Regions from separate parts of the Massilia sp. BAP21 genome, predicted to be linked through region 1. Evidence: predicted binding sites of a transcription regulator. Region 1 holds the regulator's gene; each other region holds the start of a gene.
The links. Region 1 encodes sigma-54, which starts transcription at its own class of promoters, with help from an activator protein. Its sites were predicted from a motif close to TGGCANGNAANCTGCTTT; they were not measured.
Positions count from the first base shown of each region.

Region 2: a site for sigma-54 is predicted at 1,031-1,048, ahead of ACWYRN_RS15295 (PEP-CTERM sorting domain-containing protein). Genes of this name have one in related genera too.
Region 3: a site for sigma-54 is predicted at 1,623-1,640, ahead of ACWYRN_RS22340 (PEP-CTERM sorting domain-containing protein). Genes of this name have one in related genera too.
Region 4: a site for sigma-54 is predicted at 1,661-1,678, ahead of ACWYRN_RS03215 (ANTAR domain-containing response regulator). Genes of this name have one in related genera too.

Region 1 covers NZ_CM173596.1:1,388,206-1,391,121, forward strand. The annotation lists gene ACWYRN_RS06070 (enoyl-CoA hydratase/isomerase family protein) at 1-380, opposite strand, end outside; gene hpf (ribosome hibernation-promoting factor, HPF/YfiA family) at 509-862, opposite strand; gene ACWYRN_RS06080 (RNA polymerase factor sigma-54) at 924-2,408, opposite strand; gene lptB (LPS export ABC transporter ATP-binding protein) at 2,456-2,916, opposite strand, start outside.
Region 2 covers NZ_CM173596.1:3,463,703-3,466,618, forward strand. The annotation lists gene ACWYRN_RS15290 (CheR family methyltransferase) at 1-911, shown strand, start outside; gene ACWYRN_RS15295 (PEP-CTERM sorting domain-containing protein) at 1,077-1,721, shown strand; gene ACWYRN_RS15300 (LysE family translocator) at 1,699-2,325, opposite strand; gene cphA (cyanophycin synthetase) at 2,518-2,916, opposite strand, start outside.
Region 3 covers NZ_CM173596.1:5,073,965-5,076,880, forward strand. The annotation lists gene lpdA (dihydrolipoyl dehydrogenase) at 1-680, shown strand, start outside; gene ACWYRN_RS22335 (porin family protein) at 933-1,454, shown strand; gene ACWYRN_RS22340 (PEP-CTERM sorting domain-containing protein) at 1,672-2,268, shown strand; gene ACWYRN_RS22345 (porin family protein) at 2,476-2,916, shown strand, end outside.
Region 4 covers NZ_CM173596.1:744,222-747,137, forward strand. The annotation lists gene ACWYRN_RS03210 (CmpA/NrtA family ABC transporter substrate-binding protein) at 1-991, opposite strand, end outside; gene ACWYRN_RS03215 (ANTAR domain-containing response regulator) at 988-1,650, opposite strand; gene ACWYRN_RS03220 (hypothetical protein) at 2,054-2,263, shown strand; gene ACWYRN_RS03225 (S9 family peptidase) at 2,427-2,916, shown strand, end outside.

The DNA.
Region 1 (2,916 bases):
TCCGGACCGCCCTGGGCAATGCCCATGCCGCCGCCCATCACCACGCCATCCATGATCGCGATATACGGTTTCGGATAGAAGTGGATCAGGTGGTTCAGCGCGTATTCTTCGGTGAAGAAGTCTTCCAGCAGCGCGCTGCCACCCGTCGGCGTGGCATGGCCGGCCTCGTGGAAGAAGCGGATGTCGCCGCCCGCGCACAGGGCCTTTTCGCTACTGCTGGTGATGACCACGGCGTCGACCGACGCATCGTCGCGCCAGGTTAGCAGGGTGTCGGTCAGGCGCCGCACCATGTCCAGCGATAGGGAGTTCAAGGCTTTCGGGCGGTCGAGGGTGATCGTACCGGTGCCGTTGGCGATGCGGGTCTGGACGTGGTCGGTCATGGTCTGGAATGGTCGAAAAAACATCCATTCTACCCAAGACCCGTGGCGGCGGGGTATTGACGAGGGGGAGATAACAATGAAAAGGGCGCCCAGCGGGCGCCCTCGTTCAGACGGTGCTGGCCGGCCTGTCAGGCTGCGGCTGCCTCTCCGCCTTCAGGGAGACGCTTGAGTGCGTCGCGACTATGACTCTTGAGCATGTCCTTGTACTTCATCACTTGCCGGTCCAGCCTGTCCATCAACAGATCGATCGCAGCGTACAAATCTTGCGCCACACTTTCCACGTGCACGGTCTTGCCAGAGACGCGCAAGTTGATCTCGGCCTTCTGCCTTTTTTCTTTTTCGGTAAGATTGTCGATCGCGAGGATCACGTGGGAATCGATCACTTGATCGAAGTGGCGGGTAATGCGCTCAAGCTTGTTTTGTACGTATTCACGAATGGCGGGAGTAACGTCGAGGTGGTGACCGCTGATAGTGAGATTCATACACACTCCTTTGAAGAGGTGGCGGCTGCCGCGCCGCGCAGGAAGCGCGAGGGTGCCGCCGTTACAAGGATTTGCGGAGACTGACTGGAGGAATTTTCAGTGCCTCACGGTATTTGGCAACCGTGCGGCGTGCGATGACCATTCCTTGTTCACCGAGCATTTCCGCGATCTTGCTGTCGGATAATGGGTTCCTGGGGTCTTCTGCTCCTGTCAGTTGCGCGATGAGAGCCCGGATCGCCGTCGAAGATGCTTCGCCCCCCGCTTCGGTGGCGACGTGGCTTCCGAAGAAATACTTCAGCTCAAACATGCCGTGCGGGGTCAGCATGAATTTCTGCGTGGTTACGCGAGAGATTGTGCTCTCGTGTAGGCCTAGTGTATCAGCTATCTCGCGAAGCACAAGGGGCCGCATGGCAACCGCGCCATGGCTGAAAAAGTTGCGCTGGCGCTCCACAATTGCCTCGGAAACACGCAGGATGGTATCGAAGCGCTGGCGCATGTTCTTGATCAGCCACTTCGCTTCCTGCAGCTGCGCGCTCATCTGCCCTTCGCCTTTCCCGCCCTTCAGCAAGGCCGCGTACATGTGGTTCACGCGCAGGCGCGGCATCACTTCGTGGTTCAGGGTCACACCCCAGCCGCTCTTCGTTTTCCGGACAATAACGTCCGGAACCACATAGTCCGAGGTGCTCGATGCGAACGCGGCACCGGGGTGCGGATGGCACTGGCGGATCACGGCCTGCGCTTCGCGCAGGTCTTCGTCGTCGCAGTCGAGCGCCTTTTTCAGCTTGTTGAATTCGCGCTGCGCGAACCAGGTCAGATACCCTTCGACGATCTTTAGTGCCGTGCGCCGCGTCACCAGCGGCACGCCGGGCATGCGGCGGATCTGCAGCGCCAGGCATTCGGCCGCGCTGCGCGCACCGACGCCCACCGGATCGAGACTTTGAATCAGCGCCAGCGCGCAGCGCAGTTCGTCCATCTCGACCTCGAGTTCCTGCGGCAGGCGCGCGTGGATCTCGTCGAGCTGTTCTTCCAGGTAGCCATTGTCGTCGATGGCGTCGATCACCAGCTCGGCCAGGGCGCGGTCGCGCAGGTTCAGGTTGGTCACGCGCACCTGTTCCGACAGGTGTTCGCGCAGCGTGATGCCGCCGGCTTCCAGCTGCGGGCGGCCGTCCTCGTCTTCGCCGTTGCCCGAGGCCCGGCCGCTGTCGCCCCAGTCGCTGTCGGATCCACCCGGCTCGCCGTGTTCATGGTCGCCGCCGCCGTCGAGTCCTTCGGGCGCGTCGGCGCTGGCCGGCGCGCTTTCCTCGTTCGATGGCGCGGCCGGTGCCTCGCCCTGCGCGGGTGCGCTGTTGATGGCGCCGTCGGCCAGCAGGCGCACCGAGCGGTCGAGCGGATCGTCGAGCCGCTCCAGCAAGGGATTGTCGGACAGGATCTGCTCGATTTCCTGGTGCAGTTCGAGCGTGGACAACTGCAGCAGGCGGATCGATTGCTGGAGCTGCGGCGTCAGGGCCAGGTGCTGCGATGTCCGGAGTTGCAGGGATTGTTTCATCGATTCTTACTGTTCAACTGCGGTTCAAAGCGGTGTCGTTACCTCGATTACATGCGGAAGTGCTCGCCCAGGTAGACGCGGCGCACCGACTCGTCGGCGATGATGTCGTCGGGGCGGCCCGAGGCCAGTACGGCGCCCTGGTTGATGATGTAGGCGCGGTCGCAGATGCCGAGGGTTTCGCGCACGTTGTGATCGGTGATCAGGACGCCGATGCCGCGCTCCTTCAGGAATCGCACGATGCGCTGGATCTCGATCACGGCGATCGGGTCGACGCCGGCAAACGGTTCGTCGAGCAGCACGAAGCGCGGGTTGGTGGCCAGCGCGCGCGCGATCTCCACGCGGCGCCGCTCGCCGCCCGACAGCGACAGGGCCGGGTTCTCGCGCAGCTTCTCGATCTGCAGTTCGGCCAGCAGCGAATCAAGGCGCTCGTTGATGGCGTCCTTCGAGAGCGACTTGCCGTTGTCGTCGCGCTGCAGTTCCAGCACGGCGCGGATGTTGTCCTCGACCG
Region 2 (2,916 bases), 2.1 Mb from region 1:
TGTCGCTGACGATGGCGCCGGTGCTGCCCGACCTCGTGGTGCGCGGCATCGTCGAGGTGATGCGCGCCGATCCGGCGTCGCAGGACATCGCCATCGAGCTGTCCGGCAGCGCCGACGGCCTGTACGTGATGGCCGACGCCGTGCGCATCGAGCAGGTGCTGATGAACCTGCTGAGCAATGCGCTGAAGTTCACGCCCAGGGGCGGGCGCGTCGCGGTGCAGGTCGAGCGCGACGACGGCCTGCTGCGCATCGACGTCATCGACAGCGGCCAGGGCATCGCGCCATCCTTCCTGCCGCACGTATTCGACATGTACGGCCAGAGCGTCTCGGTGACCACGCGCACCAAGGGCGGCCTGGGCATCGGGCTGGCGCTGGTGCGCGAGATCGTCGCCCTGCACGGCGGCCGGGTCGAGGCCTTCTCGGAGGGCGCCGGCAAGGGCGCGCGCTTCAGCGTCTGGCTGCCGCTGCTCGACAGCCACGCCGCGCCGCTGTCGGGCGGCGGCGGCGAGGGCGAAGACAGCATGGCCGGCCTGCGCATCCTGGTGGTCGACGACATGGAAGAGATGCTGCTGATCTTCAAGTCGCTGCTGGAGACGGGCGGCGCGACCGTGTTCGAGGCCACCAGCGCGCGCAAAGGGCTGGAAATCCTGGAGCGCGAGCAGATCGATCTGCTGATCTCGGACGTGTCGATGCCCGAGATCGACGGCTACGAATTCCTGCGCCGCATCCGCGCCAATCCGGCGCTGGCCAGGTTGCCGGCAATTGCCATCAGCGGGATGCGGCGCGACAGCGATATCGCGAATGCGCGTGCGGCGGGCTACTCGGCGCACCTGGGCAAGCCGGTCTCGGTCGAGCGCCTGAGCGCGATCGTGCACAACCTGCTGCCGCGCGGCGGGGCGGCGAAACGCTGAAGTGGCGTGGGTGCATCCGGGCGCTCAATGGCCGCCGGATGTCGCCAAGTTTTACATCCCTCGCAGAGGGATTTGACAATCTCTCCGTAAGGCATTGATTTAGCGGAAGCTTCCGTCACGGGCGTAGAACTTGCTTTTCTTTCCTGGTCAACTGAAAGGAGAGCCATGAGCATGTTCCCGCACCGCCTTACCGCTTTGTTCCTTGCCTGCCTGGTGAGCGGCAGCGCCGGCGCCACCGTTGTTGCCAGCAATACCCGCTACGGCCTGTTCGACGGCAGCGAGGGCACGCGCAGCCTCAACGTGACTTACCACGGTTCCATCCTCGACCTGAACCTGATCTTCGACCTGGCCAAGTGCGACGATCCGCCGATCGGCGCGAGCGGCGGCGCCTGCCGCGGCTTCGGCATCCCGTATGAAGACGAGTTTTCGATTGCGCTGGTGGCGCCCGACGGCACCACGGTCGACCTGGTGCGCGCCTACGACACCTATGCGCGCGGGAATGCCGGCGCCGGGCGCGTGCGCCTGCATTTCGACGACGAGGCGCCGGATGCCGCCGGGCCGCAGCTGGCATCGGGCAGCTTCCGCCCGGCCGGGTCGTTGTCCGCCTTTGACGGCATGGATGTGTACGGGCGCTGGACGCTGCAGTTCCAGGATTTCTTCCCGGGCGACCCGCTCGAATTCTTCGCGGCGCGGCTGGATGTGGAAACCGATCCGCCGGCGCCGGTGCCGGAACCGGCGTCCCTCGCCTTGCTTGGGCTGGGGCTGGGCCTGCTGGAGCTGCGGCGCTTCAGCGCGCGACGATCAGCTTGATGCCGAGCGCGACGAAGACGGTGCCGGCGATCCGGTCCAGCCATTTGCCGGCGCCGGGCTTGCGGTTCAGCCAGGCGCCAATCGCCCCGGCGAAGTAGCCGAGCAGGCCGAACAGGATCGCCGCCTGCACGGTGAAGGTCACGCCCAGGGCCAGCATCTGGCCGGGCACGTTGCCGTTGGCGGGAATGACGAACTGCGGCAGTAGCGAGAGGAAGAACAGCACGACCTTCGGGTTGATGGCGTTGGCCACCAGGCCCTTGGTGAACAGGCTGCGCAGCGATTGCGGGGCGGCGTTGCCGTCGCTGGCTTTCGAGCCGCCCTGGCTGCGCAGGGCGTTGTAGCCGAGCCAGACCAGGTACAGGCCGCCGCCGATGCGCAGGGCGGTAAAGGCGACCGGCGAGGCGGCAATCAGGGCGCTCACGCCGAGCACGGCCAGCAGGGTGTGGCTCAGGCAGCCGAGCGCGCAACCGAGACCGAATACCATGCCCTGCTTGCGTCCCTTGGACATGCCCAGGCCCAGGACCATCAGGTTGTCGGGGCCGGGGGAGGCGGTGAGCAGGATGGCGGCGAGCAGGAAGCCCAGGAATTGTTCGGGTGCGAGCATGGTGTGTTTTGGATGACCGGGGATGATGCTGGGTGGCGTAGGGTGGACGGGTTCCCCGTCCACGCGTTCAAACATGGCGTGATCCGCCGCGACGTTCGATTTTGCCGCGTTGAATCAAACGGCGCAAGGAGCCGATGCGAATGATCAGGTGATGGTTGAACGCGTGGACGGCAAAGCCGTCCACCCTACGGCTTATGCCTCGGCGACACGCTTGGCAATGTGCGCCAAGGCCTCATCCACCTGGTCGATCAGGATCAGGCACAGGTCGCCGTCGGACACACGTTCCAGCGCGCGGTCGATCGCCACGAACTCGCCGTAGATCTCTTCCACGTGACTGGTGCGCGATGCACCCTGCAAGCCCTGGCGCAGCAGCGCCACCACTTCGCCGTCGGCCCGCCCGCGCTGGCACTGGTCTTCGTACAGCAGCACGTCGTCGAAGGCCGCGCCAAGAATGGCGGTCTGCTGCGTGATGTCCTGGTCGCGGCGGTCGCCGGCGCCGCTGATCACCACCGAACGCCGTTTGGCCGGCATGTTCTCCACGGCCGACACCAGCGCCGCGATCGCGTCCGGATTGTGGCCGTAGTCGGCGAT
Region 3 (2,916 bases), 2.1 Mb from region 1:
TGCTCGGCCTGAACGCCGGCGGCAACGGCGTGCGCGTGCGCGAAGCGAACGGCGAGGAAACCCTGCTGTCCTGCGACCGCGTGCTGGTGGCCGTGGGCCGCCGTCCGCGCACCGGCGGCTGGGGGCTGGAATCGCTGCAGCTCGACATGAACGGGCGCGCCGTGAAGATCGACGACCAGTGCCGCACCTCGATGCGCAACGTCTGGGCCATCGGCGACCTGGCCGGCGAACCGATGCTGGCGCACCGCGCCATGGCGCAGGGCGAAATGGTGGCCGAGATCATCGCGGGCAAGCGCCGCCACTTCACGCCGAACGCGATTCCGGCGGTGTGCTTCACCGACCCGGAAGTGGTGGTGGTGGGCTTGTCGCCGGGTGAAGCCGAGAAGGCGGGGCTGGACGTCATCAGCGCCAACTTCCCGTTCGCCGCGAACGGCCGCGCCATGACCATCGAGTCGACGGACGGTTTTGTCCGCGTGGTGGCACGGCGCGACAACCACCTGATCGTCGGCTGGCAGGCGGTGGGACGCGCTGTCTCGGAACTTTCCGCCGCGTTCGGGCAGTCGATCGAGCTGGGCGCCACGCTGGAAGACATCGCCGGCACCATCCACGCCCACCCTACCCTGGGTGAAGCGGTGCAGGAAGCGGCCTTACGCGCGCTGGGGCACGCCTTGCACATCTGATAGCAGGGCTGGAAGTCCGAACACGGACTGCGGGGACGGGGATTGCTATCCTTCGTCCCCTTTTTATTAGTATTCCAACCATAGTGTCGTTTTAGTACGACATTTCTTGCCGAATGTGTGGTCTGAGTGCACCAGAATGTGGCATAACGTCAATACCGTTTGTCCTGGTTTATCAAAACGCAAGACAAATGCGATAAACGCATGGCGGCACCGAGTGCCGCCTGATTTCCGATTTGTGAGAAAGCCATCATCATGTTCAAGAAAATCGCAGCCGCAGCAGCCCTCGTCGTCGCTTCCTCGTCCGTCTTCGCCCAGCAAATGCCGCAATGGTATGCCGGCGTCGACGCTTCCTCGACCAAGATCGAAGGCGCAGACCGCGAAGGCGGCGGCGGCGTCTTCATCGGCTACAACCTGAGCCCGAACTTCGCCATCGAAGCCGGCTGGCACCGCCTGGCCGAAGCCGACCTCTATTACTGGGACCTGGACGCGCGCGCCAAGGCCAAGTTCGACCAGACCGACGTGTCGCTGATCGGCACCCTGCCGCTGAGCAATGGCTTCGGCGTGTATGGCCGCCTGGGCTACAACCACCTGAAGATCAAGGCATCGGCCAGCGCCGGCAACGTCCGCGTGTCGGAATCGGATTCGGAAGACAAGGTCCTGTACGGCGCCGGTTTGTCGTACACCTTCAACCCGCAGATCGTCGGCCGCCTGGAAGTGCAGAAGCCGCATAGCGACATCACCAAGGTGGCGGTTGGCGTGGGCTTCAACTTCTGATCTTGCGGTTCCGGCCCGGCCGGATTCCCCTGAAAACCCGGACCTTCGACGGTCCGGGTTTTTTTATGCATGGTGATTGTCGGAAATCTTTACGATTGCATTCGCACAAGATTTCGTTAGGTTAATTTTCCGCTTAGAAATCAATGACATAAATAAATATTTACATATTGGCATGCTAATTGCTCACACGCAGGGCTCAACCTAACCGGAGATTCCCATGTCACTGCGTTCCCTGAAAGCCCTGTTCGTCAGCTTGTCCCTGCTTGCTTCCACCTCGGTCTTTGCTGTGCCGTTGGTCGTCAATCTGAACAACATCGACAGCGTCGGTGAAATCGGCGACCCGGGTAATACCGTCCTGACTTACGATATCGGGGCCAATTCGCTGGTCACCGGCATCAGCTACGACATCAACGTCACCGCTTACCGCCCAAGCTGGCTGGACGAACTCGGCCTGGCGTTCACTAACTCGAAAGGCACGGAAGGCGTCTTCTTCAACCCGGGAGTGGGCCTGCTCTTTTCCGGTACCGGCAGCTTTGCCGACTCGGCTGACCTGACGGAGTTCGGCCTGGCCTTCAATGTCGGCGTCGACGGCATCCTGCGCCTCGAATTCTTCGAAGACTTCGACGACTTCGGCGTGAACCCGGATGGCCGCTGGAACTTCGGCACCATCACCTTCGACTACACGCCGGCGGAAGTCGCAGGCGAAGTACCTGAGCCAGCGACTGCCCTGCTGCTGGGAGGCGGCGCCATGCTCATGGGCTTTGCCAACCGCCGCCGCCGCGCTGCCAAGGCGCTTGGCGCCGCAACTGCCTGATCTGTATCAAGTTTTCCCGCAATGGCGCCTTGGGCGCCTTTGTTCGTTTATGGCCAGCATTGCCCATCGATACGCTTGCTTCCGAGCGATTCGAAAACACAAAATTTAGCGTTGCCAGCAAGAAAAGCATGTTCGTGCGATAATCCGGCCCCGGCCGAAACATGGCGTTTCGGCCCTTTCCGTTTTACCGCAAGAAAAGGCATTACCATGTTCAAGAAAATCGCAGTCGCAGCAGCCCTCGTCGCCGCATCGTCCGTCTCCATCGCCGCACCACAGACCCCGTTCTACGCCGGTGTCGACGTGTCCTCGACCAAGGTCGAAGGCTTCGACGACAAGGGCGGCTACGGCGCCTTCGTCGGCTACAAGCTGAACGAAAACCTCGCGGTCGAAGGCGGCTACCACCGCCTGGCCGACACCGATGTCAACCTGGGCGGCTACCGCGCCGACACCACCCTCGACCAGATCGACGTGTCGCTGATCGGCAGCGTCCCGCTGTCGAACGGCTTCAGCCTGTACGGCCGCATCGGCTACAACCGCCTGAATGGCGAAGCCAAGTTCGACGGCGAAAAGCTCAAGGACCACTCGCAGAACGCCCTGTACGGCATGGGCCTGGGCTACTCCTTCACCCCGGTCGTCACCGGCCGCCTG
Region 4 (2,916 bases), 640 kb from region 1:
CGCGATAATCCGGGTCCGCGGCCAGCAGGCCCCAGCGCCGCTGCTGGGTCAGGAACCACATGCCGTCGGACAGCCAGGGGAAGCAGGCGGCGCCCTCGCCGAAGAAGCGCAGCGCCGGCCAGTCGCCCCGGCGCGGCAGCAGGCAGGCGCGCAGCAGTTCCACGCCCGTGTTGACGTAGGCGGCGCTGGCCAGCACCTCGGCCGCCGCTTCGCGGTTCACCGGCGAGGCGTCGAGCCAGCGCGCCGTGTCGAGCAGGGCCGCCACCAGGGCGCGGCAGGCGTGCGGATGCGCCGCAACGAAATCGGCGCGCGCGCCCAGCGCCTTGCCCGGATGGTCGGGCCAGACCTGGCTGCTCGGCGCCGCCAGCGCACCGGCGCCGCCCTGCAGCGCGCGCCGGCTCCAGGGCTCGCCCGCACAGAAGCCGTCCATGTGGCCGGCCTCCAGGTTCGCCGCCATCTGTCCGGGCGGTACGGTGACCAGCGTGGCATCCTTCAAGGGATCGATGCCGGCGGCGGCCAGCCAGTAGCACAGCCACATGGCGTGGTTCCCGGTCGGGAAGGTGTGGGCGAAGGTGTAGCGGCGCGGCTGCGCGTGCATCAGTGCGGCCAGTCCGGTCCCATCGCGTGCGCCGCGTTCGGCCAGGGCGCGCGACAGCACGATGGACTGGCCGTTCTGGTTCAGGTTCATCAGCAGGGCCATGGCGCGCGGCGCCGAGCCGATGCCCATCTGCAGGCCGTACAGCAGGCCATACAAAGCCTGGGCCGCATCGAGCTCGCCCGTGTTCAGGCGGTCGCGCATGGCCGACCACGAGTGCTGGCGTTCCAGCACCAGGCGGATGCCGTACTTCTCGTCGAAGCCGAGTACGGAGGCCATGACCAGCGGCGCGCAGTCGGCCAGCGGCATGAAGCCGATCCGCAGTTCCGTCTTTTCCGGCCGGTCGCTGCCTGCCGCATAGGCTCCCTGCCCGCCCTGCCCCTGCAAACCCGTCATGTCTGTCCTTTCGCAGCCGGGGCCTGGCCCAGCAAATCCTCGACGTCGAGGATGCGCTGCGCAACCTCGGCCAGTCTCAGGTTCTTGTTCATCGCCAGGCTGCGCAGGCGGCCATAGGCTTCTTCTTCCTTCAGGCGGTAGCGCGCCATCAGGACGCCCTTGGCGCGCTCGACCACCTTGCGTTCGGCCAGCTTCTGGCGCGTGTCGGCCAGTTCGCCCAGCAGCTGCTGCTCGCGCCGGAAGCGCGCCAGGGCCACGTCGAGCACGGGCCGCACGCGCTCGGCCTGCAGGCCGGCCACGATGTAGGCCGAGACCCCGGCCGCCATCGCTGCCTCCATCGCGGGGGCGCTGTGGTCTTCGGTGAACAGGACGATGGGGCGGCGTGCGTCGCGCGTGGCGATCACGATGTGTTCCAGTACATCGCGCGCATCGGATTCGCTGTCGACGATGATCAGGTCCGGCTGCAGCTGGGCCACGCGCTCGGGCAGGAAGATGTCCGGCGGCAGCGAGGCGACGATGTCGTAGCCCGACTCCAGCAGCCCGATGCGCAGCGCCGTGTTGCGCTCGTGCCGGGCGGCGAGCGCGGCATCGTCATGGCCGGATGTGTCGGCGGTGACGACGACGATGCGCAGGCTGCGGGGTGGGTGGCTGGATTTCATGCCGATGAGGAATGCAAGAAGCGGGCCACACTGGCCTGACCGCCTGCTGCATGATCTCACCGCGAAATTGACCGTACGGTGGGCACGCCGTGCCCACGCGGTACGGACGCCTCCTTTTGAACACGTGCCTCGGCTTGTCGCTCGCGAGGCATCACCCGGCCACGGTCTGCCGGCGGCTCACGGGTATTGCGCGAGCGACGCCTCTCCGCACGTAGCCGCCGGATGTGTGCGTACCGCGTGGGCACAGCGTGCCCACCTTACGTCCATCATACGTCCAGGGTACAGAGGCCTCTCGTAAGCAATCGACGCATCATGCGGTTTTGTTGCAGTCGAGATATATCAGCCGTCAATATCGCCGCGTGTGACAGGCAGCAGATCATAAGTACAGTTTATCGCGGACATCATGAACATAAAGTTTGTTTATGAATCGGATCGTTCTATACTGCAACGCAACATCGCCGTATTGACCAACCACCGCGCTGACCAGCGCAAGAAAGGTTTGACCATGATCACTCTCGAATACCTGCCAGTTGGCCTCGCCGTTCTCGCCGTCGTTGCACGCATCGCCATGTTCCTGCCGCGCCAGCCGAAGTCGCAGAACCAGGCTGCCTGAGCCACTGCAAATAGTTCAAACGCCCGTGTAAACACAGCAATACGCGGGTAACAATTCTTGCGGATTATTCATCCGCGAACTGCCCCGTCGCATGGTGGCTGAGCTAGAATGCATTCGCAATTTCTAGCCAGAAAGCTATTTCGCTAACCAACCACCATTCACGATGCGACTTCCTGTACTGACGATTCTTGCCGCGTTCACGGCCTCATCTGTCGCCTTCACGGCGGCTGCGGCGCCGACGCCCATCACCCTCGACCAGGCCATGGCCAACCCCGACTGGATCGGCAACCCTGCCGAACAGGCCTGGTTCAGCTGGGACGGCAAGCAGGTCTTCTACAAGCAGAAGCGCACCGGCTCGCAGCTGCGCGACACGTTCGAGGCCGTGCAGGGCGGCCAGCCGCGCAAGGTGGCCGACGCCGAGCTGGCAAAGCTCGATAGCCCGAACGTCGTCTATAACCGCAGCCACACGCGCGCCGTCCTGGTGCGCAACGGCGACCTGTTCGAGCGCGACCTGAAAAGCGGCGCCCTGGTCCAGGTCACGCGCGGCGTCAAGGCCGAGGACCCGCAGTTCTCGAGCGACGAGCGCGCCGTGCAGTTCCGCATCGGCCACGAGTGGTTCAGCTGGGACCGCGCCAGCCGCGTGCAGGGCCCGG